Regions from separate parts of the Thermosynechococcus sp. genome, predicted to be linked through region 2. Evidence: riboswitches for the same ligand, from Rfam matches in the RefSeq annotation. Region 2 holds a riboswitch; the other holds the start of a gene.

Region 1 (15,069 bases), 150 kb from region 2:
GGACCTCAGCTACGAAGAGAACTGCCGCATCTATGGCAAGTGTGCCCGCCCCCACGGCCATGGCCACAACTACCATGTGGAAATTACGGTTAAGGGAGCAATCCATCCCCGTACCGGCATGGTTGTGGATTTGGTCAAGCTGGAGGAAGTCCTCAAGGAACAGGTGATTGAACCCTTGGATCACACGTTTTTGAATGAGGATATTCCCTACTTCGCGACGGTGGTGCCAACGGCAGAAAATATCGCCATCTACATTGCCCATTTGTTGCAGGAGCCAATTCGCCAATTGGGTGCGACGCTTCATAGGGTGAAGTTGATTGAGAGTCCCAATAACTCTTGCGAAATCCTCTGCGAAGAATCGCCCCCTCGCAATGAGGTGCTCAGTGGTGCTCTACCGGTGTTGGAGCGAGCCTAGACGATGTTGAGCAATATCCCTTGGCTACTGGCTGCAAGTTTACTGACAGCAACGCTGCTTATCTATTTCCCCTACATTTTTGTTGTGGTAGGACGCCTGCAGGCGGGCTTTGACATGGCGGCTCCCCGTGCCCTTTTTGAGAAGCTCCCTCCCTTTGCCCAGCGGGCGGTGTGGGCCCATGAAAATAGCTTTGAAACCTTTATGCCTTTTGCGGCGGCGGTGTTGCTAACCCTCTTTGCTGGGGTGAATAATGCAACGGTGGCGATCGCCAGCCTCAGTTTTGTCGTAGCTCGCTTTTTATACAGCATTTGCTACATTGCCAACTTTCCCTTAGGGCGCTCCCTTATGTTTGGTGTCGGGACGGCAGCCACCCTGACGCTTTTTTGGCAAAGTCTTACCACCCTAGCCCCTTAAGATAGTTTATTGGGGTAGATGCACCAAGCATAGAGTAATCTCAATGTCTATCGATCATCTTCGCACCCTCTACCAGCAGGTTATTCTGGAACACTATAAGAAACCCCGCCATCGGGGTCGCACCCAGCCTGTGGATCGCCAGCAACGGGGACATAATCCCTCCTGTGGAGACACAATTGATTTAACTGTTGCCCTACAGACAAATGCGCAGGGCGAAACAATCATCAAGGATATTCAGTTTGAGGGGGAAGGTTGCGCGATCGCCATGGCCTCAGCAGACTTGATGGCCGATGCTCTGCGGGGTCAGCCCGTCAGTCGCGCCCTCGAAATGGTGGAGCAGTTCCAAGCCATGATGAAGGGACAATTTGAGTTTCCCCCGGAATTCCGGAAGCTGAATGTGATGCGAGGGGTGGCTCAGTTTCCGGTACGGATCAAGTGTGCCACCTTGACCTGGCATACCCTCCGCGCAGCCTTGCAACAAGATCAAGCCCCTGCGAATGGCTTTGTCAGTAATGAGGAGGAACAGTAGTGCTGACCCCCACCGATTTTGCCACCTATAGCCGCTGGGCAGGCATGGCCACCCTTGTCATGACCGGCTTGACTGCACTCGCTTTTGTTTTTCGCTGGGGTGTGCGCTTTCGCTTTGTCGGTATTAGCGGGTTTCTTGGTGTTGTGACGGTCGGACTTTTTGCCCTGAGTATTGTGCCGATTGTTCACTCCCCAGTGCCTGGTGCCGGCAAATACACCCTCGTCTATGACAATGGTGCCACTCAAGCGGTGATCACTGTTCCTGCCGACATTGACCCCCCTACCCTGGAAGCAACCCTTGTCCAGGCCGCCAATGATTTATTTTCCTTGGGACGGCTAGGCCGAGGGGGCGATCGCCTGACCGTGATTGCCCGTACTATCCAACATCCTGAACCGGGGGTAAGTGAGCCGGTCATTTTAGGGGTGGCCACGCGTTCGTTGAGCGATCGCGCCGATAAGAATGTCACAGTTCAACTGCTTCAACATTAGGATGGAGTGTGCTATAGTAGATAGTCCAAGGACGCATAGCTCAGTTGGTTAGAGCACCACGTTGACATCGTGGGGGTCACTGGTTCGAGTCCAGTTGTGTCCATAACCAGCCAACTGTTTTAAATAAATCTAGAAAGAAGGATTTTTAAGCGACCTATTTACTAGGCCCTGATTCAGATTCATTGGTTCTGGTATAGGCAAATTCAAAGCTACTGTGTAGTTTGGCACTGCCCTTGACAAGTAGCTAGCTGAAACTCTTGCCAATTTCTACGCACCTGTTCATAACATTGAGGCGGGGCGATCGGTAAATTCCGCAGATAGAAAAACGTTACTCGATTAAAGGATTGCAAGAGGAATATTAATTCGGTAGCTGGATGGTAAGAATCCACGGCTTCCAAAATGTGGGCAGTCATAAAGTGATGGCGCAAAATCACAGTATCAGGAGCGGCTAACCAAGCATTTAAGAAGGGAGCAAGGCGGGAACGGGGAACAAAGTGAGTTCGGAAAGATTCCCCCGCAATGCCAAACTCAGGAGAATTGGTACTGCAAATAACCACTCCTCGCTCACCGCATAGGTAACCTGCCCAAGCGTTATATCCAAGTACTAACAAATTCCTGGCAATAAAGGCTTGCTGCCAATGTAGCATTTCCGATAGTTCATCCATGAGTTTCTCCTTGAGAGAGTCATTCAGGCTGGCACTGGACGCAACAGGATTAGAATTGCCCCTGGACATAACAGTCCTTCGCTGAGATATCGCCGTTGTTTAGGAAGTTGATATTGCTGATTCCTACCGATGACCAAAAGCCCAACTGTGCAGGGTAGGCCATCGATAGGAATTGAGCCCAGCATCTCAATCACTGTGGGAAGGCATGGCATTGTCAGTCCTAAAGGCCATCCCTTCCTCACCGACATCCGGAATATACTCCTAAGGGACCTGGCTTTTGCCAGGAGCGGAAACAGAGTGTCTAGGCGTTATTTTTAGATTGCATCGCCGCTTGCCGGATAGTTCTGGTGGCTTCTACCATATTTTTCAGGGATGGAATCACTTCCTCCCAGCGGCGAGTTTTTAAGCCACAATCAGGGTTGACCCAAATCTGTTCAGGGGGTAAATTTTCAACTGAAGTTCGGAGCTGTTGCACTAGCTGCTCAACACTGGGCACCGCTGGGCTGTGGACATCATAAACACCGACGCCGACTTGATGTCCGTAGCCGGCATCTGTAATTTGAAATAGGGTCTCATTATTGCTGCGGCTATTTTCAATTGACAACACATCCGCATCTAGCCGCTCGATGTGCTCAATGATGTCACCAAACTGGGAGTAGCACATGTGGGTGTGAATTTGCGTCTCAGGCTTGGCAACACCAGCAGCTAACCGAAAGGCATCCACAGCCCAAGACAAATACTCATTCCAGCGTTCGGCTTTCAGGGGTAGCCCTTCCCGCAGGGCAGGTTCATCAATCTGTATCATCTTCGCACCGGCTGCTTCCAAATCCGCAACTTCATCTCGCAAAGCAAGGGCAATCTGCATTGCCTGTTCACTGCGAGGAATGTCAGTGCGGGTAAATGACCAGTTCATCATAGTGACAGGTCCAGTCAGCATGGCCTTAACAATTTTGTCGGTGAGGGATTGTGCCACCTTAAACTCGCGAACGGTCATCGGCTGAGTGCGGGCAACGTCACCATAAATAATTGGTGGACGTACACAGCGGCTGCCATAGCTTTGCACCCAACCGTGTTCTGTAAAGGCAAATCCAGAGAGCTGCTGGCCAAAGAACTCGACCATATCGGAGCGCTCAAACTCACCGTGCACCAACACATCTAGACCCACTTCCTCCTGTAACCGGATGCACTTGGCAATTTCCGCATCGATTGCTGCTTCATACTCGGCTTGGGTGATTTCATGCCGTTTTAACTTCACCCGCAGTTGCCTAACCTCGGCAGTTTGGGGAAATGATCCAATCGTTGTCGTTGGAAAGAGCGGCAGGGTTGGCTGGAGTGGGCGACGTTGCTCGTAAGGCAGCGGGCGCTCTAAATCACGCGCACTCAGATTGCGCAGCCGCGCCTGCACCGTTGGATTGACAGGGCTAAATTGCTCAAAGGCTTTCCATTGAGCTTGTATGGCTGTCAATTCGGGGTTTTGCGGTAAGATTTCGCGATGGGTTCCATCATTGCTGCTGAGCACCTGAGCCAAGAGGACTACCTCATCTAGCTTTTGCTCAGCAAAACTCAAGACATGTCGCAGAGGCTCTGGTAGCTTGACCTCTCGCTTTGCATCATAGGGAACAAATTGCAGGGAAGATGAGGGATGTAGCCGAATATTGGCGGTGATGCTTTGAATGGTTGTCAAGGTTGACAATACCAATTCAGGCCGAATTTTCCAAATATTGCGGCCATCAATAATTCCTACCCCCAATTGCTTATCTGCTGGGAAGCCATACTGTTTCAGCAGGGCTAGGTTCTGCCCACGGGTAAAGTCTAAACTGATGCATGTCACAGGTAACTCCATCACCCAGGGCCAGGCTGCCCCTAGGTCATCAAAGTAGGTTACAAGATGGATCGGTAGGTTAGCTTGACGCAGTGTATCAAATGTTGATTGATAGAAGCTCTTAAAGCTATCAGCATCTTCTAAGACCAAGGCGGGTTCGTGTATTTGCACTTCAACAACACCCAGATTTTTGAGTTCCTTCAACAGGATGAGATAGCGATCGCGCAAGTAGGAAACAGCTTGCTCTAGGTTCGTCTCTAGCCGACTGAGCCGTAGGAGGGTGAGAGGCCCCAGCACGATTGGAACGGCGCGATCGCCTAGGAGGGTTTGAGCACGACGAACAGTTTCTAGGAAATCACTGAAGTCGGTTGGTTGAAAAGACTCACTAATTTCAGGGACTAAATAGTGATAGTTGGTATCAAACCACTTAGTCATCTCAAGGGCTGGAATACCATCCTTGCCCCTTGCCATTGCAAAGTATTGATCCAGACCTGTAAAAGAGCGGTACCGCTCTGGAATGATGCCAAGCCGGATGCTCCAATCTAAAACAGAATCGTAAAGACTCAAATCACCAATACCAATACGATCAATGCCCGCCTCAAGCTGTTTTTGCCAATTCTGCAATTCAATGTCTTGAGCTTTTTTGAGCAAAGCTTCTGCATCCAGTTGATTGCTCCAAAAGGCTTCTAGTGCCTTTTTTAACTCACGGTTTTTGCCAATACGGGGATAGCCCAGGGTTGCGGTTTGAATGTTCATCGTTTTCTTAGCCTAAATTGTGTAAGTCCAATGGCAAAACTCGCTGCTTCCCGACTCAGAAACAGCCCCATTCAGAAACAAAGGCAGATACCTAACTAAAATCCGCGAACAATCGGAAAAAAGCTAGTTGCTACCTTTACGCCAGCAGCACTACTACCTAGCAGCAGTTCGTTAAACTCAGATAATTTGGCCTCGGGGGGTCAAAGCTTGAAGTTCGACAGTAATAGAAATCAAAAAAGCTTGCTTCCATCATCTGTACCTCGCAGATGTTGACGTATCGGGTTGACCACTCGGCGGGCATTCTGACTTAGAGAGTGATATCTCTCCTCACAGCTGCGGGACAGCGGCAGATTCACACTGCACTTTCCCCCTTACGTCTGATGGCTGATCCCCACCAGAACCGAGCAACTAAGTGAACCATAGCATAACCCAGCGGGGATATCAAAGCACATCCCATAGAAGTAACAACTCTGGGTGATGAATCAGGATCTGGGAATGTCATTCATAGGTTTTAAGTTTAGCCCAGGCAGCCGATCGCTGGTCACAGGGGGTCTCCCTAGGCGCGTGAAAGTATAATTGAAGTGAAAATGATTTTCACGTTCTGTCAGCAGCTCATTGCTACAATCGCCATGTCACCTTTTTGCCAGCCCTTGCCTCCCCGTCTTGAGCAGATTGTCCAACGTTTTCAACAGATCCCAGAGCAGCGACGGCGCTATGAGTATCTACTTTCATTTGCGAAGTGCCTACCCCCTTTCCCTGAGGAGCAAAAGGTGCCAGAAAACAAAGTTCCCGGCTGCGTCTCGCAAGTGTATGTGACTGCTAGTTTGCAGGAGGGGAGAGTGATATTTCAGGGAGATTCCGACTCCCAGCTCACTAAGGGATTAGTGGGACTGTTAATCGAGGGGTTAAATGGCTTGACGCCGGCAGAAATCCTCCAGTTAAAGCCTGATTTTATTCAGCGAACAGGCCTCGAAATTCGCCTAACTCCCTCGCGGGTGAATGGTTTTTACAACATTTTTCGATTTATACAAAAGAAAGCGATTGCTTATTATTTGCAGGAGTCTGCATTAGATTCTAAAGTGCGGACGGAGGGACTTGAACCCACACACCTTGCGGTACTAGAACCTAAATCTAGCGCGTCTGCCAATTCCGCCACGTCCGCAGCAAACCTAGTTTAGCGCAATTTTCGCCGGGGGCGATCGCCTCCCTGTTTAGTGCTTAGTGTTTAGTAGTGGTTCCCCACCTTGCGATGGTGAACAGCGGTCATGCCATCGGGCTTGGAAACGCGGCCACTGTCAACGGTGCTATAGACAATCCAGTGATCGTGGGCATCTAGACGACTGACAACAGTGCATTCCATATAGGCAAGGGCGTCGGCCAAAATCGGGCTGCCATTACTGGCGGGATAGGTTTTCACCTGGGCAAAGCGATCGGCCCCTGGGGGGAATCGTTTCAGGAAATGGCGCATCAGGGGTTGGTAGTTCCCCTCTTCGAGAACGTTGAGGACAAAGGTATCCCCCACATGCAGAAATGACTCAATGGCCCGATCCTTGGCCACGGCAATGGAAACTCCCAAGGGTTCGGTACTGGCCTGCGCTACCCAAGAGGCCAACATGGCACTGTTAATGGTGCCTTTTTGGGCTGTGATAATGTACAGGCCGCCACTGAGGCGACCAAGGGCCTTCTCGAGCTCAGTGTCTAGGGCCTTCATTTGCTTAACTGTGCGATCGCGCAACAGCCATTGACCCATGTCAGTACCGGCTTCTTCCGCCTCTTGAAAGAGGGCATCAGTGGGGGGGCTGGTTACCCGAATCACTGGAAATGAGGGCACTAGAGCGGCATCCCGAAACTGGTTCAGCAGCGGATAGGCAGGTTCAGCATCGGCCACACCACTTTCAAAAACACCAATGGCCTGTTTGGCATGGGCGGCAGCAAGAATTGTACTGAGGGCAGTTTTGGCAACAGCGGTGGTGGGTGGTGTGCCGATAATAATCCCAGCGGCAATCTCCGTCAGTTCACGAATATCTTGAGGTTCAGCCGTGAGCAGATCCATTTTTTCAACCACCACCCCTGTTTTGGCGGCACCCCGTTCAATGGCCTCTGCCAAGGCATTGCTATAGCCATAGTTGGCAGCGTAGAAGATGGCCACGGTTGTGGCGGCCTTAGCCTGTTCTTGGCTCCAATTGCGGTAGGACTGCAGCCATTGATCCAAATGATGGCGCAACAGCGGACCGTGACCAGTGGCAACGAGCTGCACCGGTGGCAGGGGTTCTAGGCGCTTGAAGGCGGAGAGAACAGAGCGGGCATTGGGCCCCATGAGACAGTCGTAGTAGAACTTGAAATCTGGCGCCAGCAGTTCTGGCTCGCTGTCAAAGGGATCATCGTTGCAGAAGTGAGCGCCAAAGACATCGCAGGTAAAAAGCGTTTGGGTGCCGTGGTCGTAGGTGAGGATGGTGTCTGGCCAGTGGAGATTCGGTGCCATGACAAACTCAAGAACATGCCCTTTCCCTAAATCAAGGCGATCGCCATTTTTCACCTGCTGCTGACTAAAGGGCTGATGGATCAAATCCCCAAGAAACTGCAATGCCACCTTTGAGGCCACCACAGTTACATGGGGGGCTTTGGTCAATACGTCCTTAACGAGGCCACTGTGATCGGGTTCGGTGTGGCTGATGATGAGATAGTTCAAGTCACTGGGGTTCACTAGTTGCCAGAGTTGCTCGAGGTAGCGATCGCCAAATTTGGCATGGGAAGTATCCACAAGGGCAATGCGTTCACCCTTGATCAGAAACGAGTTATAGGTGGTGCCGTTGTCAAGGGCAAACTCAATATCAAAGCGATCGCGATCCCAATCTAGGCAGCGAATTGCCGTCGTCTCAGGGGCAATGTCCAACACCTGCAGTGTTAAGCGGGGTGGGCGTTTGGTCGTAGTGACGGCCATAGGCGGTTCCTCGATCTTTGAAGCTACCTTTTATCCTGACACAGGAAGAAAGGGAACTGGGTTTAGAGTTTTTAATAGCCGTGATAATAGGCGTTACAATAACAACTCCTATGCGGGTTCGAGGGGCGCCATTGTCAGGCCTGCTCGCAACAGTTGCTCGTGGTATAGTTCTGCCTGTTCTTGGGGACCGACCCAAACAATCGCTTGGCCTTCGTAATGGACTTGATTCGTTAATTCCCAAGCGCGATCGCTGGTCATGTTGGGAATATATTTCATCAAACAGGCAGCGACATGCTGAAAGGTATTGAAGTCATCGTTAAGGACAATGACTTTGTAATTGGGGTAGTGTTTGCGAGTAACCTGTTGCCGTTCTTGAGGAACAACACTAGGCATAGATCAAATAGAACGGTAAGAGTACTATCTCCTACTTTAGCCGATGGCAAAGGAATTGGGTGCGATCAGGACATTCAAGAAATTTCTATGCTATGGCTAAACTGAGAGTTAAGGACTTGGGGACATCTGTGATGACGGCAATGAATGTGTTGGGAACACCCTTAGAGTGCTGCTGTCAAAATCCACTCACCGGATTCTATCGGGATGGCTTTTGTCGCACAGGGGCAGGGGATGTGGGTGCCCATGTAGTCTGTGCGGAAATGACGACAGAATTTCTCACATTTACCCGTTCGCGGGGCAACGATCTTTCGACCCCTGTGCCGGCCTACCAATTTCCGGGGTTGAAGCCGGGCGATCGCTGGTGTCTGTGTGCCTCCCGCTGGCGTGAAGCCCTTGAAGCAGGTGTTGCTCCCCCTGTGATTCTAGAGGCCACCCATGCCAGTGCCCTGGAGTATGTCTCCCTCGAGGATTTGAAGGCCCACGCCCTCGGTGGTAAGCAGCAACCGTGAGCGGGGGAATACTTGGATATGCCCGATCCAGAATCTGATTTTCGCCTCGATCCTCGCTATGTTGCGGGTTTGGCTGCCTTTAATCGCGGCGATTATCAACTGGCGATCGCCGCCTTCAAAGCAGTCATTGCCAGCTACGGTCAACGCCGCGAAGGTCTAAAGGCCCACCTGCACCTGATTAAAGCCTATGCCCACACTCACCAATGGCAGGAGGCCATTGATCTGTGTCAACTCTTGGCGCGATTGCCCCTGCCACCGATTCGGGCTTGGGCACAAAAACATCTACCAGAGCTAGAACGCTACAGGGATGAGGAACCGACCTCCCCCCATCTTTTATTTGTGGCGGCAAGGGGTTCCAATCCACCCATGGAACTGCGGCGGGTGCCTCGCATCTATCTCTGGCTGAGCCAGGGGGCAACACTGCTGCTAATTGCTTGGCTGCTGCAAGGGGTGATTGCTGGTATCCTCGGTTATGCCACTGATCAACTGGCATTCCTGGGGGGCTGGGAGGGGGTGATAGCGTGGTTTTTGGTGGGTTGCTTGGGGCTGGGGCTGCTCAGTGGTGGCAGTTGGCTGTGGTCATGGCGATTGCGTGCCTGTTATGGTCTGCGTCCCCTTAGTCTTGGAGAACTTGAGAAGTATAGTCCCGAAACGGTGATGCTCTTGGAGCGTTTGCCGTGGTCATGGTGGCAACCCCGTCCCCAAGTGGGCTGTCTGCTGACGGCAGCACCCGTGATTTTTAGCTATGGACGGTGGCAGCGGCGAATTATTGTCAGCGAAGGTTTGTTGCGATCGCTCTCTAGCGAGGAACTGCTGGCTCTAATGGCCACTGAAATTGCCCAACTGCGGCTGGGGCTGAATACCCTAGTCACGCCTCTTGTACTGCTGTTGCAACTGCCCTATGACGTTTACTGTTGGTGTAGCCGTTGGGGCGATCGCCATGCCCCTCCCTACAGCTGCCAGGGGCAACAAGGACTCCTTAGGGGAACGGTTTATGGCCTCTGTGCCCTCCTGAGTCAGGGGAGTTATCTCCTATTTCGGGGGCTAGAATGGCTCTGCTTCTGGAGCAATCAACTGCGGCAGTACTATAGCGATCGCCAAGCCGCCGCCCTGGTGGGGAATCCCAATACCCTTGTGATGGCTTGGTTGCGCCTCATGGAAGTCACAGCAACGACCGTGCGTGCCCAAGGAGAGATCGGTGCTCCCCTAGAATCCCTGCGCCTGCTTCTGCCCCTAAACCCCACCCAAGCCGCCCTGTGGGGAGATCAACCCCTCGATTGGCCAACACTGCTCCGGTGGGATATCGCCCATCCTCTGCGGTATTGGTTTCGCTTGACCTCCTCCCATCGTCCCCTTGGACTGCGCCTGCAAGCCCTGATGACCTATGCGCGGCAATGGCGACTGGATCCCCTGCTTTCCCTGCCCTCTGCCTCCTCCCCTCGCTGTCAACGGGCTGGGCAACAACTGGCTCCTTTCTGGGGGGCGATCGCCGGCCTTGTTATCGCCCTCATACTCACAGGTATTGGCCAGGTTGCCCTGCAGCTGGGTCCAGTTGCATTTCCCCTTTGGTGGTTAGCCGATGGGTTGACGCTGGCGCGGGGCTTCATTGCCATTGGTATTGGTTTAGGTCTGTTGCTGCGGTTCAATGCCTACTATCCCCTAAGACAACCGCAAACCTACACCCTGAGTCAACTCCTCCATTATCCCTCGGCCCTGCCCCTCGACAGTACCACCGTGGAGCTGAAGGGGAGGTTGTGTGCAGCTAAGGGCTTGCGCAATGGCCTCGGACAGCACCTGTGGCTGGAGACGGATCATGGCTTGTTTCTGTTGCGCTGCTGGCATAGAGCTTGGGGGCCGATTTGGCCAATCCTTGAGCCAGCCTATCTCAAAACCTTGTCGGGGCGATCGCTAGTGATTCGCGGTTGGTTTCGACGGGGTACCGTGCCCTTTGTGGAAGTCCAAGAGTGGCACTCCCCAGACCACCAACGAAAACGATTGTGGGCAGCCCCCCATTGGGCGATCGCCCTTGCCACGCTGTGGATCCTCTACGGCATCATGACACTATGGGGTTGGATCTAGACCATGGAACTTTCCCAAGCCCATCTGCGCCTTCTGCAGACCTGTCCACGGCGATATCAGTACTGCTATCTTGAGGGCTTGATGCTGCCAGAGGCCACACAGTTAATCCAAACGGCAGCCCAAAAGCGCGGTCGCGACTTCCACCGCTTGCTCCAACAACATTTTCAAGGACTCGATGTCAGCCCTATTCTTGAGGTTCAGCCCGAATTAAAATCCTGGTTTGCGGCCTTTCAAGCAACCCCACCGCCGATGATTGCAGGTCAAGGGGAAGCAGAACATGCGCGCAGTCTGGGCTGGCAGGAGTTTACCCTTGTGGGCATTTATGACTACGTAATTTTTGGCCAAGGGCAAGCCCAAATTCTCGACTGGAAGACCTATGCCCGACCAGCTGCCCCTAAAAAGCTCGCCCAAGACTGGCAGACTCGCCTTTACTGTTATCTTTTAGCCGCTAGCAGTCCCTACCGCCCTAGCCAAATTTCTATGACCTACTGGTTTGCCCAAGGGGAGAGGGGGGAAAATTTCTATACCTTTCCCTACAGTGAGGCGATGCATGAGCAAACCCACCAGATGCTACAGCAGTGTCTTAGTCAACTGCGCCAATGGCTGCAAGCCTATCAACAGGGGCAGAACCTGCCCCAAGTGCCGCCAGCCCAGATTCCGAAATACTGCGATCGGTGTGCCTTTTGTGAGCGATGCCAGCGTCGCCAGCCAAATTTTGTTTCAACGATTGATCCCTTTCTAGCCGTGCTCAAAGACCTGGGTGTAACCCGCTAAGTCCAGATCCACAATGGCGGGTAGGCAGCTCAGGGCCCTTTGCACCAACTCAAAGCGTTCTTCCCGTTGCAGCATCGCCGTTAGTTGCTGCCGCAGGGGAATTAGATAGCGGACATCATTGGCGGCATAGCGAATTTGCTCTTCCCGCAGTGCCGTGGCATTGCCCCAGTCAGAACTTTGGGCAGATTTATCAATTTCTATCCCCAGTAAATCCAAAACCAAATCCTTGAGGCCGTGGCGGGGCGAATAGGTACGGGCAATCTTGCTGGCAATTTTGGTGCAGAAGACAGGATGAACACGGATACCCAAGTGGTAGCGCAGTGTGGCCAGATCAAAGCGGGCATAGTGGAAGATTTTGGTAATGCGGGGGTGCTCTAGAAGTTGCTGAAGATGGGGCGCTTCTTTCTGACCGCGGCCAATTTTGACTACGGCCACTTGCCCCTCAGGGTCACACACCTGCACTAAACACAGGCGATCGCGGGGGATATTCAGGCCCATGGTTTCCGTATCCACGGCCACCTGATCGGCATTCAGAAAGTGCGCCAAGGCGGCGGTACTCAAATCGTGGTCAAAGCACTCAAGGGGAAAATCTAGCTGCATAACTTGCTTGTAAACTACAGCGGCGGCAATTCTGAGGACTGTTCTTGGGAAACGTCAATCCGTTGCAATTGCCAAAGAATTTGATTACTTTCACGGCGTACCCGCGAGATCTGCCAGTTGCGCCATACCCATTCTTCACCGCGACTGGTGACGGCACTGGCGTGCACATCCATCAATTCTGCCAATTCTGCACTAGTAATCAAATATTTACCCCTCGCCAATTCATCGGCAATCCGCAGTGTTACGATTAATTCTTCAAGGCGGGCACGGCGCTCAGACCACTGGGGTGATTTTCCCCCCGCCCATTCACCGTCACCATCAAGCCCCAAGGATGGTTGCACCATGGTTTTTTCTCGCGATTGACCTTGCTCCAAAAATCTTAGCGAGAAATGGTGATTTTTTGCCCATTGGCGCGATCGCCCACAGTGGCGAGGATAGGGTTAGAATAGTTTTAAGATTTGTTAATTAAACCGAGCACCATGACGGTAACCTTGACCCGTGCATCCACCCTTCACGAGCGAGTCGCTACAATTGCCCGCCGCCTTGGGATTGAGAAGTTTGACCTGGGTGGCTCCCATGTGGATGAGGTGAGCGTCCAAGTGCAGCAGGGAGAACCCAAACAGGTGAAGGCCTCCCAGCGATCGGGGATTACCGTGCGCGTGTGGAACTCAGCAGGTCGCTTAGGGGTGGCCAGCACCACCCAATTGGACGATCGCGGCCTGGAAACAGCCCTAGAAATGGCCAAAGAGGCCAGTGCCTTTGGGGTGACAGAGGACATCCCCGACTTTAGCCCCCTGGCCAGCGCACCCCTTGACAAGACAACGGTAACGACGCCTGAGGTGCCCCTTGCCTCGGCAAAAACCCTCTTGGATCAATTGATTGCTGCGGAGCGAGAACTGCTGAGCCGACATCCGGCGATCGCCAGCGTTCCTTACAATGGTCTGAGTCAGCGGCGACTCGAACGCTTTTATCTCAACAGCGATGGTGCAGATCGGCAACAGACTACCACCACGACTACCCTGTACCTCTACAGTAAAACCGCTGAAGCTGGCCGTAAGCCCCGCAGCGCGGGGGCTATGCGCATCAGTCCGGACCTTGAACATTTGGATATTGCCGGTTGCATTGATGAGGTGGCCGACAAAACCATTCGCCACTTGGCCTATGAACCCATTGCCTCTGGCCAGTACCCCGTTCTCTTTTCTGCCTCGGCTTTCTTGAGCCTGCTCAATGCCTTTAGCAATCTCTTTAATGCCCAAAACATCTTGGATCGCCAGAGCCTCTCGACGCCAGAGTCCCTGCATCAGGCGATCGCCAGCCCCCTTTTGAGCGTGTATGATGACCCCCGCCATCCTAAGCATGTGGGGCAGCCCCTCTTTGATGGGGAAGGTACTCCCACCCGCCGCACGCCCTTGATTGAACAGGGGGTTCTCACGGGTCTCTACCACAGTGCCGGTACTGCCCGCCGTTTTCAAACCCAACCCACGGGTCATGCCAACTTGGGGGCAAAAGTCACTGTCAGTGGTTACTTCTACGATGTGCCGGCGGGTGAAGGGGGCGATCGCGCCAATGGACTGGTCTGGGTTGATGAACTCCATGCCCTGCACGCCGGTGTTAAAGCGCTCCAAGGCTCATTTTCCTTGCCCTTTGACGGTTGGCTCCTGCGCAACGGCGAAGCCATTAGTATTGAAGCGGCCACCGTTGCCGGAGATATTCGTAGCCTGCTCAAAGGTATTCTCCACCTAGGGAGCGAGGTGGAAGTCACGCCCTATGGCTGCTGTCCCCAAGTGTGGGTGAGTCCCCTTGCCATTACCGGTGAATAGCTAGACTTGCATCAAGTCGAGACTGCGGGAGGTGCCCAAACGCGTGGCACCGGCATTGATGAGTTCGAGGGCTTGCTCACGGGTACGAATGCCGCCAGAGGCCTTAATACCCACGCGATCGCGACTCAGACGCTTAAGAAGACGCACATCGGCAACCGTTGCCCCACCGCGCCAGCCGGTACTGGTTTTCAGGAAGGCCACCCCGGCATCTAAGCAAATATCCACCGCCAGTTGCTTTTCCTCTTCCGTGAGTACCGTGGTTTCTAAAATTGCCTTGACCGTCACCCCCGTTTCCGCACAGATTTGGGCAATATCGCGATAGACAGCCTCGGTGTTTCCCTCCTTCAGCCAACCCAAGTTAATCACCACATCCAACTCCGTAGCCCCATGTTCCACCGCCTCTTGAGCTTCATAGAGTTTGGTGGCACTGGTGTGGGCCCCACTGGGAAAGCCAATGACAGTACACACTTTTACGGGCGTGCGATGGAGTAACTGGGCTGCAATCTTGACCCATACGGGCATCACACAGACAGCAGCAAACTTCCACTGCTCGGCCTCCCCACAGCAACGTTCAATAGCCGCTGTGGTTGCCAAGGGGTCCAGCTGGGTATGATCAATGTAGGGCGCCAGGTCAAACAGATCATGCTCCGTCATAGAGATTTTCCAAGCACAACCCTATTTTCAGTACTTGAATAATAATAAAAACAGGGCGGAAAATGAGACCTGCGGAGATCGGTTCTCCCACCCCCTACTTAAAATTCACCCTTGCTAGATTAAATCTAGGTTATCACAGGCAAACACACCTGTGTGCTCAACCATCTTTTGGGAGGACACTCTATGGAGCCAACCATGAACCCTCGCAAC
Region 2 (15,069 bases):
TAAGGTGGAGCGGCAGCACTTGCCACCACGACGCCTGAATTACTCGGCGTACCTCGCAGCGATTCGCCGCCGCACGGGCGATCGCCTCCACTGCCTGAGCGACACGCAATGGCAACAGGAAGCCCGTCTCTGGTGGTGGATTTTGCAGCATGAAGCCCAGCACAGTGAAACAATGCAAATGGTGCTGGCGATGCAGGGGATCTTTGCCACGTTACCCCCTAGCCTATCGCTGCCACCGGAATCGCCAGCGGATTCCCGCTGGTCGAGTTATGCCGTTGGCAGTGCAACGACCTCTTGGCCCTGGATAACGAGCAGCCGAGTCCAGTGGGTGGCGAAACTGCTCCCCTTTACGATTGATGCGGCACCGGTGACGTGGCGCGAATTTCTCGCCTTTGTTGAAGCGGGGGGTTATCAGCGGCGGGAATGGTGGTCCAGCAGCGGCTGGGAATGGCGCGCAGCAGAGGAAATTACCTCGCACCGTTTTACCCCATCCCCGAGAACTTGGATCTCCCCATGTGGGGACTCAGTTTCTACGAAGCAGAAGCCTACGGCCGCTTCCCAGGGCAAACGCCTCCCCAGTGAACGGGAATGGGAAATTGCTGCCCAGCAGGGCCTCTTGAATCGCGGCTACGTGTGGGAGTGGACCCAAAGTCCCTTTGCCCCCTATCCCGGCTTCCAGAGCTATCCCTACCGTGGTTATTCTGCCCCCTACTTTGATGGCGAGCATTTTGTCCTCAAGGGGGGCAGCCACTGGACGCGCCCCATTCTCAAGCGGCCCTCATTTCGCAATTGGTATAGCCGCACCACCCGTGAAGTGTTTGCCGGAGCACGCTACGTTCACCAAGAAAATTTGATTTTTCAGTGAAGAAAGTTTGAAAAGGGGGTCAAATGATCCGCGAGATACCCCGAACTTTCTACACTGGGGAAAATAGTCTGGAAGGTAGAGATGTCGATCGCCGAGGAGTTCCGCCAACTGCAAACGCGGCTCTTGGAGTGCTGGGACGGAACAGAAACTTTTATTCCGGAACTGCCCAGAGGTCCCGGCGGCATTGAGCGCGATATTGTGGTGGTGCCTTCCCTCAGTTTTCCCCAACCGGAGCTAGGCAAGATCACAGGCTACACCTACTACGAGGAGCGGCAGCTTTATACGCTGATCCAGTTGCGCAATCCGCGTACCCGCATGATCTATGTCACATCCCAGCCCCTGCATCCCAGTATTGTGGATTACTACTTAGATTTACTGCCGGGGGTGCCCAGTTCCCATGCCCGCGATCGCCTGCTCTTGCTGGCCACCTACGATCGCTCCGATAAACCCCTCACCGCAAAAATTTTAGAGCGACCTCGCCTCTTGGAGCGTATTCGTCAAGCCCTGCGTCCCAACCAAGCCTACATGGTGTGTTTTAACTCCACCCCTTTGGAGCGGGAACTGGCGGTACGCTTAGGTGTTCCCCTCTACTCTACGGATCCGGATCTCCTTTATTGGGGAACCAAGGCCGGCAGCCGAGAACTGTTTGCAGCAGCGGGAATCCTCCACCCAATTGGCAGTGGCTTTTTGCAGGGGGTGCCAGAACTGGTGCGGGCGATCGCTCATCTACAGGAAAAATGCCCTGAAGTGCAACGGCTGGTGGTGAAACTCAATGAAGCCTTTTCTGGTGAAGGCAATGCTCTCCTCGACCTTCGCCCACTGCGCCCCTTGGGCAGCCCCCATACCCCCGATCATCTCCAGCGGATTGAAAATAGCCTAGGGGACATGGTCTTTCAAGCTCCCGATGAAACTTGGGCCTCCTATCGGCAGCGGTTTACAGCTCTGGGGGGGATTGTCGAAGCCTTTGTTGAAGGGACAGTCAAGCGATCGCCCAGTGTCCAAGGGTGTATTACCCCCAAAGGCAGTGTTGAAATTGTTTCAACCCATGAACAGTTACTCAATGCCCCCACAGGTCAAATTTTTATTGGCTGTGAATTTCCTGCCCATGCCGACTATCGCCAGCAACTGCAACAACTGGGGCAAAAAGTAGGGAGGTACTTGGCACAGCAGGGAGTGATCGGCTGTTTTGGTGTGGATGTTGTTGCAACCCAAACAACAGAAGGTTGGGCGCTTTATGCCATTGAAATTAACCTGCGCAAAGGCGGTACGACGCACCCCTTTATGACCTTAAAATTTCTCACCGATGGCCACTATGAGCTAGCCTCTGGACTGTTTTACAGCAAGCACCGCCGTCCTAAGTATTACATTGCCTCCGATAACCTCTGCCAGCCCCACTATCGCGGCCTCTTGCCCAATGATCTCTTGGATATGATTGCTCGCTACCATCTGCACTTTGACTCCAGTACCGAAACGGGCACCGTCTTTCACCTCATGGGGGCACTTTCGGAATTTGGTAAGCTCGGACTCGTCAGTATTGGCAACACCCCCGAAGAAGCCCAAGCCATCTACAATCAGACGATTGGCGTTCTCGATGCTGCGGCGCTATAGGGACCCAATGTGCCTACCCCCCGCATAGACAGGGGTTTGAGAATCTCGCTAGAATTGGCAACGTTCACTGTGAAGAGCAGCCTGTAGGGAAAATCCAGTGCAAGTCTGGTGCTGTGCCGCAGCTGTGATGGGGAACTCCCCTCAGCCAGAATGCCTACTTGCTGTCGTTCACTCTATTTGCCTGCGTCGCACGGGCATGGAGTTTCAACGTGGTTGTTACGCTTAACGATTCCATTCTCAATCCCCTTGGTTTTAGTCTCGATTTACCCCCTCTCCCCCAGCCGCGACCCCTCTTGCTCATTGGTCATGGCACGCGCGATGCTGAAGGTCGGCAAGCATTTTTGGACTTTGCCCAAGTCTATTATCAACTGGATTCCTGTCGGCCTGTTTTTCCCTGTTTTCTGGAGTTAACCGAACCTTCGATTTTTGAGGTTCTGAGCCAATGTGCGGCCGCAGGTTATACCGATTTGTCAGTGCTGCCGATTTTGCTCTTTGCCGCTCGCCACAATAAATTTGATGTGACGAACGAGTTGGATCGGGCGCGGCGGGCTTTTCCGCAGTTGCGCTACCACTATGGCCGCCCCTATGGCCTTGCCCCAGAAATCTTGACCCTCTGGCGATCGCGCCTCGAACTACTGGACTTCCCGGAATTTAACCCCCAAGGCATTGGCCGTGAAGAAACCGTTCTCTTAATAGTGGGACGCGGCTCCAGCGATCCCGATGCCAATGGCGATGTCTTTAAGCTAGCCCGTATGCTCTGGGAGGGCAGTGGCTACCAAACGGTTGAAGTATGCTTCATTGGCATCACCCATCCTCGCCTACCCGAAGGGTTTGCGCGCGCGAATCTTCACCGCCCCCGCCGCGTGATTGTCCTGCCCCACTTCATGTTTACAGGGGCACTTGTCAAGAAAATCTATGCCCTCACCGCAGACGCCCAAGCCGCCTATCCCAATGTTGAATACGTGAACCTGCCGGAAATTGGCTTGCATCCGCAACTGTTTTATCTAACGCGGCAGCGGGAAATGGAGACCCATGGGGGACAGGTGGCCATGAACTGTGAAACCTGCAAGTTCCGCTTGGTGGCAGGCCATGGCCATCATCACCACCATCCCCATCATCATGATCATGAGCACCACTCCCACAGCCATGATCACGGGGGTCACCACCATCACCATGGATCAAGCGTGGACTTAGATCACTTGCCCAGTTATCACCAACGCATTTGGCAGGTTCCGTGACCGACTGCCGAGAGCGATCGGAGGCAATGCGGGACTTCCTGCTGAAAAGGCGAGCCATTGCTTCCCAGCGAAAATGTTAGAGTTAAAATAATTGATACTCTTTCGCAAGCTTGCATGGGGCTCGTCTATGCGCATTAAATATCCTCCCCAGACCGTTGATCGGGTGTTAATTTTCGATACCACATTGCGGGACGGTGAACAGTCTCCAGGTGCCTCCCTGAATGTGGAGGAAAAACTGACGATCGCCCGTCAACTGGCTCGACTGGGGGTGGATATTATTGAGGCGGGTTTTCCCTTTGCCAGCCCTGGCGACTTTGAAGCGGTGCAGCGGATTGCTGAAGTTGTCGGCACAGAAACGGGACCAGTGATTTGTGGTTTGGCGCGGGCCACCCGCCAAGATATTGAAGCCGCCGCCAAGGCCCTCAAACCCGCCTACTATCCTCGCATTCACACGTTTATTGCCACCTCCGATATTCACCTGGAGTACAAGCTCAGGAAAACCCGCGCTGAAGTACTGGAAATTGCGCAAGAAATGGTGGCCTATGCCAAATCTTTTGTGGATGATGTGGAGTTTTCCCCAGAGGATGCTGGGCGTTCAGATCCGGAGTTTCTCTATGAAGTCCTAGAGCGGGTCATTGATGCCGGTGCAACGACAATCAATATTCCCGACACCGTGGGGTACACCACCCCCGCCGAGTTTGGTGCCCTGATCAAAGGCATTAAGGAAAATGTGCCCAATATCGATCGCGCCGTCATTTCGGTTCATGGTCATAATGACTTGGGTTTGGCGGTTGCTAACTTCCTGGAAGCGGTGAAAAATGGCGCCCGGCAACTGGAGTGCACCATTAATGGCATTGGTGAGCGTGCGGGGAACGCCGCCCTTGAGGAATTGGTGATGGCACTCTATGTGCGGCGGCAGTACTTCAATCCTTTTCTAGGTCGCCCGCCCGAATCAGAGGAACCCTTGACGAATATCAACACCCGTGAAATTTATAAAACCTCCCGCTTGGTCTCAAACCTAACGGGGATGCTGATTCAACCCAACAAAGCGATCGTTGGTGCCAATGCCTTTGCCCACCAATCGGGGATTCACCAAGATGGTGTCCTCAAGCACAAACAAACCTATGAAATTATGGATGCCCAACTGATTGGCCTTGCCGATAACCAAATTGTCTTGGGCAAGCTCTCTGGCCGTAATGCCTTTGCCACCCGCCTACGGGAATTGGGCTTTGAACTCAGTGAAACGGAACTCAATAAAGCCTTTTTGCGCTTTAAGGATCTCGCCGACAAGAAAAAAGAAATCACCGACTGGGATCTGGAGGCGATCGCCAAGGATGAAACCCAAGGGATTGATCTGCGGGGCTATCAACTGCAATTTGTCCAAGTTTCCTGTGGCGATCATGCCCGCCCAACAGCAACGGTTACCGTGCGTACCCCCAGTGGTGAAGAGTTGACCGATGCCGCCATTGGCACAGGGCCGGTGGACGCTGTTTATCGTGCCATTAACCGTGTGGTGCAAATTCCCAATCGCCTTATTGAATACTCGGTGCAATCGGTGACTGCTGGCATTGATGCTATCGGTGAGGTGACGATTCGGCTACAATACGAGGATCGCATCTACTCTGGCCATGCCGCCAACACGGATATTATTGTGGCTTCTGCCCAAGCCTATATGAATGCGCTGAACCGCCTCTACCGGGGTCTTGAACAACGGGCGCTACATCCCCAAGCGTAGCTTATGCCAGAGTCCACCACTGCTAAGCCCTTGGAAGCCAATGGCGTCTATTTATGCCCCGTCTGCCGCCACGGGCAAATTACGCCGATGGTACTGATGGATACCTATGCCTGTAACTTTTGCCGCCATATTCTCAGCTTAGATTTTGATCGTCAAACAGCGCGGCTCGAAGATAGTGCCATGCCATTTCGCTGGCAGTGGACGGGTACCAACTGGCGATCGCTCAACACGCCCCCCGTTAGCCTCACCTATACGGCTATGATCCTGGCAATTTTGCTGGTAACCTTGCCTCCCGCCTTAATTTGGTTGGGCTATCAACTTTTTCCCCCCCTGAGTAGTGACTCATGTGCCTATTGGTTTCCCCTCTTTTGGGTGGCTCTGACCTTTTTTGCGCACACACTCATTGTTCTGCGAGTGTTTGCTGGGCTGTTGCCCACGCCTTTTTGGCGGCTTCCCTTTGGGCAGCGTTCCCTTTAATTTTAGCCACTGGCACTAACTTAGAAGGTACTAACTTAGAAGGTAAGGGCAAGGGCACTGAGCGATGCCTAGGGGTAACGAAGCCGAGATTGAGCGGAAGATAGTCCTACCTTTGTTAAAGGCATGGAGCTACACATCTTCAAACTATTGGATCAAGCCAAAGCTAGGGAATGGCTATCCCGATTTTCTAATTTGCTTGCCTCTGGCGGGCGATCGCTCCTTCAATTACCTTGTTATTGAGGTCAAATCTGCAAATGAGTCAAGGCTCAGCGGTCAGCAGCAACTGCGGGGATATATGACAGCAGCTCAAGCGGTTTTTGGCCTCCTAATTAATGGTAAAGATTACCAACTCTTTTATCAAAATCCCCTAAAAAAGCCCCTGTGCCAAATCAAGTGCGCCGCCGGCCAGTTGGATCGAAAAAGCATTCAAAAACTGACCAAGGTACTGCACCGCAATGCTGCTGCAGCGATCGTGAGCCTCTTAACCCAAGAGCAACTCAAGGTTTATCATCACTTTGAAAAAGTATTGCAAAAAAAATTTGCTTTTCCCTTAACCTATCCTCAGGGAAATTCAAATTCCATGATTATTACTGTCTTTAATCATAAAGGGGGAGTGGGGAAAACAACCCTTACCCTAAACCTAGGTGCTGCCTTTGCTGCCATGGGCAAGCGCGTGCTACTCATTGATATTGATCCGCAGTCGAATCTGAGCATTGGTTTAGGCATTGATCCCCTGAAGGATATTGAGGATCAAGGCAGGAAAGACATCGTTCACCTCCTCTTAGAACCAAAGGTCACCCTCGAGGAAGTCGTCTATCGAAAGCGTTGGGACAATCTCCGCTTAGACGTTGTCCCCTCCCACATTCGCCTCGCAGACCAAGAACCCGACCTGATTAGGACAATAGATATCGATCGCGTCCTGCAAAGAAAGCTAAGAAACCACCCCTACGATGTCATCCTAATTGATCCACCCCCTGCCTTCGGTAAAGTCAATGCCATTGCTTTGATGGCTTCCCATGGGGTTCTGATTCCGATAGAATTCGCCCCTTACCCCATACGGGCGATTGAGTATGTCTTGGCGCGCCTAGAAGCCTTCAGACCTGTAATGGATAACCCGCCGCGGCTTCTGGGTATTGCCGTTAATAAGTACGATCGCAAGAACTCTGCTGTCAATGCACAGATGCAAGAGAGGCTGCAGGGTATCCTTGGGAGAGTAGCTCGCGAGTATGCCGTCGTTTGTAATCTCTTGCCTAAAGACACGTGGATTCCTAAGCGCGCTGCTATAGAAAAAGCAACAGATTTACAGCAACCCATATTTAGCAGAAATCTATATACGGAATTATCAAGAGCAGATCAAGAATCAATTGATGAGCTAACGGCAACATTTGAAAATTTGGCGCGCCATCTTTCCACTGAAGCAGTTGCACAGCATGAGTAAATCCAACAGACTCTCAAGGTACCTTGGTCTATACGATGTGCATCAGGGTCAGGTGCACATTGATCTCCTGAAAGTTCCCGCTGACTATCCCCAAGAGCTACTGTATGTTTCACCAACCTTGATCCGTGAGGATCTAGAAAAGTACCAGACCAACCTGATTCCCCTAATTATTCGCTCAGTCACCACCCAGGCAGGGGATGTAGAGTACGAAGTTGTCTTTGGCAAGGAAGTTGTGGACTTTGCTCGGGAATTGGGAATTAAGCAGTTGTGGGCCACCAGAGTTGACCTGGCGGATGACCAAGAAGTTTCAGATTTCCAAGAGCGTATCAAAATGCTGATGCAAATCAATGCCCAAGGGCATTCCTCTCAACAGGAAGGGTCCTACTTACAGTCGCCCCTGTCAGCCTCAGAATTCGCGCACATCCTCGATCGCTCTCTACAACCGCTCAAAAAACAGATAGACAGTATCCATCAAGAAATGACTGTGCAATCGCAGCAGGTGATGAATCTCTCAGAACAAATTAAAACCCTTAGCAACATCCTAGAGTCATCCCCAACCCGATCACAAAACCGGCGAAATATTCGCATCAACAGCTATAGAGATGCTGAGAGTCTTAAGAAGCGTGTTCCGGGATTGACTATCGATGAGGCTCAGGTTGTGATTGGACGCCTCGAAAGGTATAGAAACCACCAAGGGGGTAGAAAATTTCGTTCCGTTGATGAGTTGAAAGAAATCGCCCCCTCAGGCCAGTGGGATGCTCTCAGCATTTGCTTTAATTAAGCGAGTTACCGCGGGCACAGTTACTCAAGACCTTCTTCTAAAGCTCTAAAGTGGGAGGGATGGCAATTTGCGGATTATCCGTGACAACCACCCGTGCCAAAGTGGGGAGACAGTCTTGATCAGCGGCGAGGTAAACTGGTTCAGCATCGAGGAGCGATCGCTCGATAGGAATAATAAAAAAATAAAGTTCACCGTCAAAGCGCAGAAAGAGAGCGATCGCCCTAAGCCCGGTCTTGAACCATTCTCAGAATCGGAGCGGCGGGATTTGAACCCACGACCCCCACTACCCCAAAGTGGTGCGCTACCAAGCTGCGCTACGCCCCGTTAAGCTTTACCAGTATAACACAACTTCAAAGCACATCTAGGGGCTGATGGAAATTTTGCCCAACCATTTCAGGATCTGGGTATTCACCTGCTCAGGGGCTTCGTCTTGGGGGCAGTGGCCAACCCCTGGCAGCGCAACAAACTCCTGCCCACAGGGAAACTTAGCTAACTTCTGACCTTCATCAATCGGTTCCCAAGGATCAGCGGCACCCCAAAGGAAATAGGTGGGGCAGGTGATCTGCGGCAGTAGGTCTTCGGGTAAGGGGCCCTGGGAATAACGGACAAAGGCTAGAAAGACATCGGCAGCCCCGGCGTCTTGGGCAGGGGTGAGCAATATCTCCACTAGCTCATCGGTGACGGCGGCAGCGTTGGCATAGGCTCTCTGGAGAATGCGGCGCACAGTACGGGGTTGGGCAATTTGACGGAAAAAGAAGGTGCCAAGGGTGCGATTGGCTAAAAGTTGCTGCAGCAGGCTAGTTCCCCAGCGGCGGTACCAGGGGAGTTGCTGTCGTTTGCGCTCATGCAACTGACGCAAAGAGCAGTTGAGCAGGATCAATTGACTGACCCACGCTGGCTGGAAAACAGCTGCCTGTAAAGCGACCACACAGCCAATGGAGTTGCCAATAAGAACGGTGGGCTGGCCAATCACCTCATGGCAAAAGGCCAAAACCAAGGTTGCCCACGTCTCAAAGGTGTAGGGGATAGCTGAGGGAGCCGGTTTGGCGGAGCCACCAAAGCCCAACAAATCAATGGCATAGACCCGATGGTAAGCGGCAAGGGCAGGAATATTTTTGCGCCAATGCAAACTAGAGGCACCAAAGCCGTGAATCAGAAGTAGAGGGGTACCTTGGCTGCCTTGATACCGATAGAGAATCGGGTATCCTTGCCACTGCCATGTTTGAGAGGGGAGAGAGACAGTCATTTAGTCGGCTTGAAGAAATTGACGGTAGCGATCGCTCAACTCCTGAACAGCCCGCTGATAAAATTGCTGCCCATGCTCAGGGGTGGCCAAACTGGAATCTGCCCCCATACGACCATCGGGATAGCGGCGGCGAAAATCTGCGGCACTGTAGATGGCATGAGTGCTATTGACTTCGGGATTGAGGGGAACCCGCTTAATGGCCTCTGGGTAGAGAAATTGGGTTACTGCCACTTCACTGGGGGTGGCATGGGAACCCTCGCGATCGCCATACAATTCTCGCGCCAGTTGCATCACCGAACTACACATAAACCAGTTGGCCAATTCACAGCGCACTTGATCCGCCTCTGGAATTTGCAGATCTGCTAGGACTGCGTAGGTTTCCGCAAAGGCCGCCTTTACTGTAGCGATGTTGCCGCCGTGACCATTGATGAAAAAGAAGCGTTGAAAGCCTGCCCGTACCAAGCTCACCAAATAGTCGCGAATCACCAAAATCAACGTAGTGGGACGCAAACTAATGGTGCCCGGGAAAGCCATATGGTGTAGGGCCATACCCACCGCAATAGTTGGAGCGACCAGGGCGGCAGTGGCTTCTCCTACCCCCTTGGCGATCGCCTCAGCACAGAGGGCATCGGTGCCAATTAAGCCCATGGGGCCGTGTTGCTCGGTAGAACCCAGGGGGACAATAATCCCTTGAGAGCTGCTGAGATAGGCCTCAACCTCTGGCCAAGTCTTGAGCTGTAGTAGGGGCATCCCGCTCTCCTAGATCTAAATCACACTAAATCACATCTTCAAGAACAGCACCAGTATTGCGCCATGCCCAAAGGCCGGCGATCGCCACCAAGACCCCCATGCCCACCATCACAACCATAAGGCCAAAGAGATCCGAAAGCACCCCCGCCAACACCAAGGGCACACTGAGGGCAATATTGACAATATTATTTTGGAAGCCAAAGACCTTGCCCCGCATTGCCGCTGGCGTGCGAATTTGAATGAGGGTCTGCATGGGAATACCAATTAAAGAAGCCCCTATTCCCAATAAAACACTCAAACCAAGGCCAATCCACAGGTAATGCACAAAAGCAAAGACCAGTAAGACGACTGCCATCACCAAAAAGCCAATCAAAGGCAGGGGGCGATGATGCAATTTCTCTCCCCATTGCCCCAGAATGCCCGCCCCTAAAATCAACCCCAAGCCTGCGGCGGCCAAGAGAAAGCCAAACTGGTTGGGCCGCAAGCCAATTTCTTGGGCTAAACTGACCGCCAACACTGTCAAGGCGGCAAAGACACAATAGAGGATTGTCAACTGGAGCATGGCATTCCCAAGCAGACGATTCTGACGCAAATAGTGAAATCCCTCCTGCAGGTCTTGCCAAACATTCAGGTGGCGATCGCGCCCATGAACTGCTTCTCGGTAGCGAATCGAGGCTAAAACCAACCCCGCGATGACATACAGCGCACCGACAACAACTTCACGGGCATAGACGCCGCCTATGGCCACGGCACCACTTAGCAAGGGCTCGCCAATGGCAAATCCCACCACCAGTGACCCCATCATTGTTGTGATAAAGAGGGCATTTGCCGAGAGGAGATTTTCCTCCTTCACCAGCAGGGGAATTGCCGCCTGTTCTGCTGGGGCAAAAAATTGCGTGAGGATGGACTCAGAAAAGGCAATCAGGAGCAGCAGGGTAAACCGCTTTGGCATGAAGATCAGGGCAAAGACCAGTAGCCCCCGCAAAATATTGGTAATACTCATTAGCTCCCGCTTTGGGTAGCGATCCACAAAGGTGCCCGCCGTTGAACCAAAGAAAACTGCTGGTAGCGTATTGGCGATCATTACAGCTGAGGCCTTAGAGCCCGGCAGCTCATAGCTGGCATCGTAGGAAACCGCCAGTGTAATTAGGAGAACGAGAAAAATTTTGTCCGCCAGTTGGGAGATGATTTGACCGCCCCATAACTTGAGGAAATTCCTGTTCCGCATCAGAGCGGCAAACCCTTCTGGACGGGGCTGGGGACCAGAACTTACCATTGCTATTGCTCACCGACTATGAACACAAGTTTCCTCATCACCAAAGACCGGGGCGGGCAGCCTGAATCCAATATACCGTCACAGCCTAGGATACACGCTCTTTTTCTCACTCCCTGTTGGCCCTGTAACACGCACAAGGGGCGTAAAACTCCCTGGGATAGGCCCGTCATTGCTGGTATTGATAACACCCACCCTGTCTAGCCCCTGGTTTCTTTGATCTGGCAATGCTCTGACTATTGGGAGTGGCAGTTAACTGCACACCGGCGTCATCGGCTAGGCCAGCGCAGGAACTGGACAATGCTACCGATCAAAAGAGGACTGAAGGGATAGCCCCACTCAGTCCTGCCGTCTGACCTTTAGTTGCCTCTAAACGGTTGCGAGTTCCACTTGGCGCCGGAAGCTGAGGCGTTCGTTCTCGCCCACATCCACTAGAATCGTATCGCCGTCGAAGAAGTCACCCCGCAGGAGGGCTTTGGCAATGGGGGTTTGCAGTTGTTTCTGGATGGCGCGTTTCAGTGGACGGGCGCCATAGACTGGGTCATAGCCCACTTCGGCCAAGAAGTCGATCGCCTTCTCAGTGAGGGACAAGGTAATTTGGCGATCGCTCAGACGTTGCTGCAACCGCTGCACCTGCAGTTGAACAATTTGCCGCAATTGATCCTTGCGTAGGCTGTGGAAGATGATAAATTCATCCACGCGGTTGAGGAATTCGGGTCGGAAGTGGGCCCGCATTGCCTCCATAACGCGGTTGTACATTTCTGTGTAGCGACTGTCATCGCCGGCTACATCGAGAATGTACTGGGAACCAATATTGCTGGTCATGATGATGATCGTGTTCTTAAAGTCCACCGTGCGCCCTTGGGAATCGGTGACGCGACCATCATCGAGAATTTGCAAAAAGATGTTAAATACATCGGGATGGGCCTTTTCGATTTCATCGAAGAGGACAACCGCATAGGGACGGCGACGAATGGCCTCCGTGAGTTGTCCCCCCTCCTCATAGCCCACATAGCCGGGAGGTGCACCGATCAGACGGGACACAGCATGTTTTTCCATGTACTCGGACATGTCAATGCGCACCATTGCCTCTTCGGTGTCGAACATAAAGGCCGCCAGGGCTTTGGCCAACTCCGTTTTACCGACACCGGTTGGCCCCAGGAAGATAAAGCTGGCAATGGGCCGGTTGGGATCCGCTAGCCCAGCCCGGGAGCGCTGAATGGCCTCCGCTACTGCTGTAACTGCTTCATCTTGACCAACCACCCGTTTGTGCAGCTCTTCTTCAAGGTGCAGCAGTTTTTGCGCTTCCGACTCCACCAGCTTGCTGACGGGGATACCGGTCCATTTGGAGATGATTTCAGCAATGTCGGCTTCTGTGACCTCATCCCGCAATAGGGAGCGACCGCCCACTTGGATTTCCTTCAGTTTCGCCTCGGCGTCGGCAAGTTGTTTCTGGAGTTCGATGAGCTTGCCGTACTTCAGTTCAGCGGCGCGGTTGAGGTCGTAGTTGCGTTCCGCTTGCTGGATTTCGATGTTGACTTTTTCGATCTCCTCTTTGATGGCTTGGAGACGGTCAATAACTTCTTTTTCCGCTTGCCACTGGGCATTGAGGCGGCTTTGCTCCTCCTTGAGGTCGGCTAGCTCTCTTTCGAGTTTCTCAAGGCGATCGCGGGAAGCAGCCGAGGTTTCTTTTTGCAGCGAGAGCCGCTCCATCTCCAATTGCAGGATTTTGCGGTCAATCTCATCCAGTTCCTCAGGTTTTGAGGTGATTTCCATTTTTAATTTGGCCGCTGCTTCATCCACCAAGTCAATGGCTTTGTCGGGCAAGAAGCGATCGCTAATGTAGCGATTGGAGAGGGTGGCCGCTGCCACCAAGGCGGTATCGGAGATTTTCACGCCGTGGTGGATCTCATAGCGTTCCTTGAGACCCCGCAAAATGGAGATGGTGTCCTCCACACTGGGTTGATCCACATAGACCTGCTGGAAGCGCCGTTCAAGGGCCGCATCCTTCTCAATGTATTTGCGGTACTCATCGAGGGTGGTGGCGCCAATGCAGCGCAGTTCCCCCCGTGCCAGCATTGGTTTGAGGAGGTTACCGGCATCCATGGCCCCTTGGGTGGCCCCTGCGCCAACAACGGTGTGAATCTCATCAATAAAGAGAATGATTTGGCCGTTGGAGTCTGTCACTTCCTTGAGGACAGCTTTCAGGCGCTCTTCAAACTCGCCGCGATATTTGGCACCGGCAATCAAGGCGCCCATATCCAGGGCAATGAGCTGGCGATCGCGCAGGGAATCGGGCACATCCCCCGCCACAATCCGCTGGGCCAGCCCTTCAGCAATAGCTGTTTTCCCCACCCCCGGCTCACCAATCAGCACTGGGTTATTTTTGGTGCGGCGTGAGAGAATCTGAATCACGCGGCGAATTTCATCATCGCGGCCAATCACCGGATCCAGTTTCCCTTGGCGAGCCAAAAGCGTCAGATCACGGCCATATTTTTCCAGTGCCGCATATTTACCCTCTGGGTTTTGATCCGTCACTTTTTGGGAGCCACGAATTTGCTGAATCGTTTCCCGCAGCACTTTTTCGGTAAGGCCAATGTCCTGAAAGAGTTTCTTGCCAAAGCGATCGTCTTGGGCAAAGGCCAACACCAAGTGCTCAATGGAGATAAACTCATCGCCAAACTGTTTGCGTGCCTCTTCGGCGCGATCGAGAAGCTTGTCGAGGCTCTGTCCAAGGTAGACGCCGCTGGGGTTGCTGATTTTTGGCTGACGGCTAATGAACTCGTCGGTCAGATCCCGAATTCGCTGCACCGAACAGCCAGCTTTTTGGAAAATTTGTGTGGCTAGTCCCTCTTGCTCTAGCAGCGACTTCATGAGGTGTTCACTTTCAATATTCTGATGGTGGGCTTGCTTGGCCAGATCCGGCGTGCGGGCGATCGCTGCCCAGGCTTTTTCGGTAAATTGATTTGGATTGGATGGTTGCATAGTTGACCCTTTGACCCCTTTTTACAGTTTATAACTATTTGTATTGTATGGATTGCAAGAAAAACCTTTTTTCGGACTTCCCTACTCTACAGGTAGAATTAGCCACCCAAGGGTAGTTCTAGCCTAGCTTTTATGCAGGGCATTGTGGGGCACAGGGATTCTTTCTTGGGGAATACCCCCAGTTTCTCTTAATATGTAAGGTGCTTTAACTTTGGCAACGCGAGCTATGACGAACTCCCCTATAACTGAGTCATCCCCCCGTCAAGAGTCCGTTCTGCGCTATGGGGTGCTGGGATCCCGTCGCCCTAGCAACTACTTTTGGGCAACAGCGGTCTCCATTGGTGGCCTTGGTTTCTTTCTAGCTGGCCTCTCTAGCTACTTGCACCGCAACCTCTTGCCCATCGGCAACCCAATTGAGTTGGTCTTTATTCCCCAAGGGATTGCCATTGGCTTTTATGGGGTGGCGGCGCTGCTGTTGGCAACCTATTTGTGGCTAGCGATCGCCTGGGATGTGGGCGGTGGCTTTAATGAGTTCAACAAAGAAACGGGCTTTGTGCGCATTTTTCGCTGGGGCTTTCCGGGCAAAAACCGCCGCATTGAGGTGAGCTGCCCCCTCAGCGATGTCCAAGCTGTGAAAATTGTCATTCGAGAGGGACTCAACCCGAAGCGGGCC

What was found. Region 2 has a riboswitch for cobalamin ahead of Q0W94_RS05900 (sirohydrochlorin chelatase). Riboswitches for the same ligand answer to the same signal wherever they lie in the genome.
Region 1: linked by a shared signal. The riboswitch ahead of metE (5-methyltetrahydropteroyltriglutamate--homocysteine S-methyltransferase) and the one ahead of Q0W94_RS05900 (sirohydrochlorin chelatase) in region 2 are both predicted to bind cobalamin.

The regions. Positions count from the first base shown of each region.
Region 1 is NZ_AP024678.1:1,345,027-1,360,095, reverse strand. It holds gene Q0W94_RS06675 (6-carboxytetrahydropterin synthase) at 1-415, shown strand, start outside; gene Q0W94_RS06670 (MAPEG family protein) at 419-829, shown strand; gene sufU (Fe-S cluster assembly sulfur transfer protein SufU) at 873-1,358, shown strand; gene Q0W94_RS06660 (Ycf51 family protein) at 1,358-1,846, shown strand; tRNA gene Q0W94_RS06655 (tRNA-Val) at 1,876-1,949, shown strand; gene Q0W94_RS06650 (hypothetical protein) at 2,056-2,511, opposite strand; gene metE (5-methyltetrahydropteroyltriglutamate--homocysteine S-methyltransferase) at 2,813-5,089, opposite strand; cobalamin riboswitch at 5,364-5,509, opposite strand; partial or broken gene Q0W94_RS06640 (SufE family protein) at 5,719-6,147, shown strand; tRNA gene Q0W94_RS06635 (tRNA-Leu) at 6,170-6,251, opposite strand; gene Q0W94_RS06630 (diflavin flavoprotein) at 6,315-8,030, opposite strand; gene clpS (ATP-dependent Clp protease adapter ClpS) at 8,139-8,423, opposite strand; gene Q0W94_RS06620 (DUF2237 domain-containing protein) at 8,552-8,932, shown strand; gene Q0W94_RS06615 (zinc metalloprotease HtpX) at 8,951-11,011, shown strand; gene Q0W94_RS06610 (PD-(D/E)XK nuclease family protein) at 11,015-11,785, shown strand; gene Q0W94_RS06605 (ribonuclease H-like domain-containing protein) at 11,750-12,385, opposite strand; partial or broken gene Q0W94_RS06600 (hypothetical protein) at 12,400-12,636, opposite strand; gene Q0W94_RS06595 (TldD/PmbA family protein) at 12,865-14,205, shown strand; gene deoC (deoxyribose-phosphate aldolase) at 14,206-14,859, opposite strand; gene Q0W94_RS06585 (DUF760 domain-containing protein) at 15,043-15,069, shown strand, end outside.
Region 2 is NZ_AP024678.1:1,193,596-1,208,664, forward strand. It holds gene Q0W94_RS05890 (SUMF1/EgtB/PvdO family nonheme iron enzyme) at 1-865, shown strand, start outside; gene Q0W94_RS05895 (peptide ligase PGM1-related protein) at 947-2,473, shown strand; cobalamin riboswitch at 2,516-2,650, shown strand; gene Q0W94_RS05900 (sirohydrochlorin chelatase) at 2,683-3,711, shown strand; gene Q0W94_RS05905 (2-isopropylmalate synthase) at 3,839-5,446, shown strand; gene Q0W94_RS05910 (hypothetical protein) at 5,450-5,923, shown strand; gene Q0W94_RS05915 (ParA family protein) at 6,036-7,361, shown strand; gene Q0W94_RS05920 (hypothetical protein) at 7,354-8,142, shown strand; tRNA gene Q0W94_RS05925 (tRNA-Pro) at 8,393-8,466, opposite strand; gene Q0W94_RS05930 (alpha/beta fold hydrolase) at 8,504-9,388, opposite strand; gene Q0W94_RS05935 (creatininase family protein) at 9,389-10,138, opposite strand; gene Q0W94_RS05940 (MFS transporter) at 10,164-11,414, opposite strand; gene clpB (ATP-dependent chaperone ClpB) at 11,781-14,396, opposite strand; gene Q0W94_RS05950 (photosystem I assembly protein Ycf4) at 14,623-15,069, shown strand, end outside.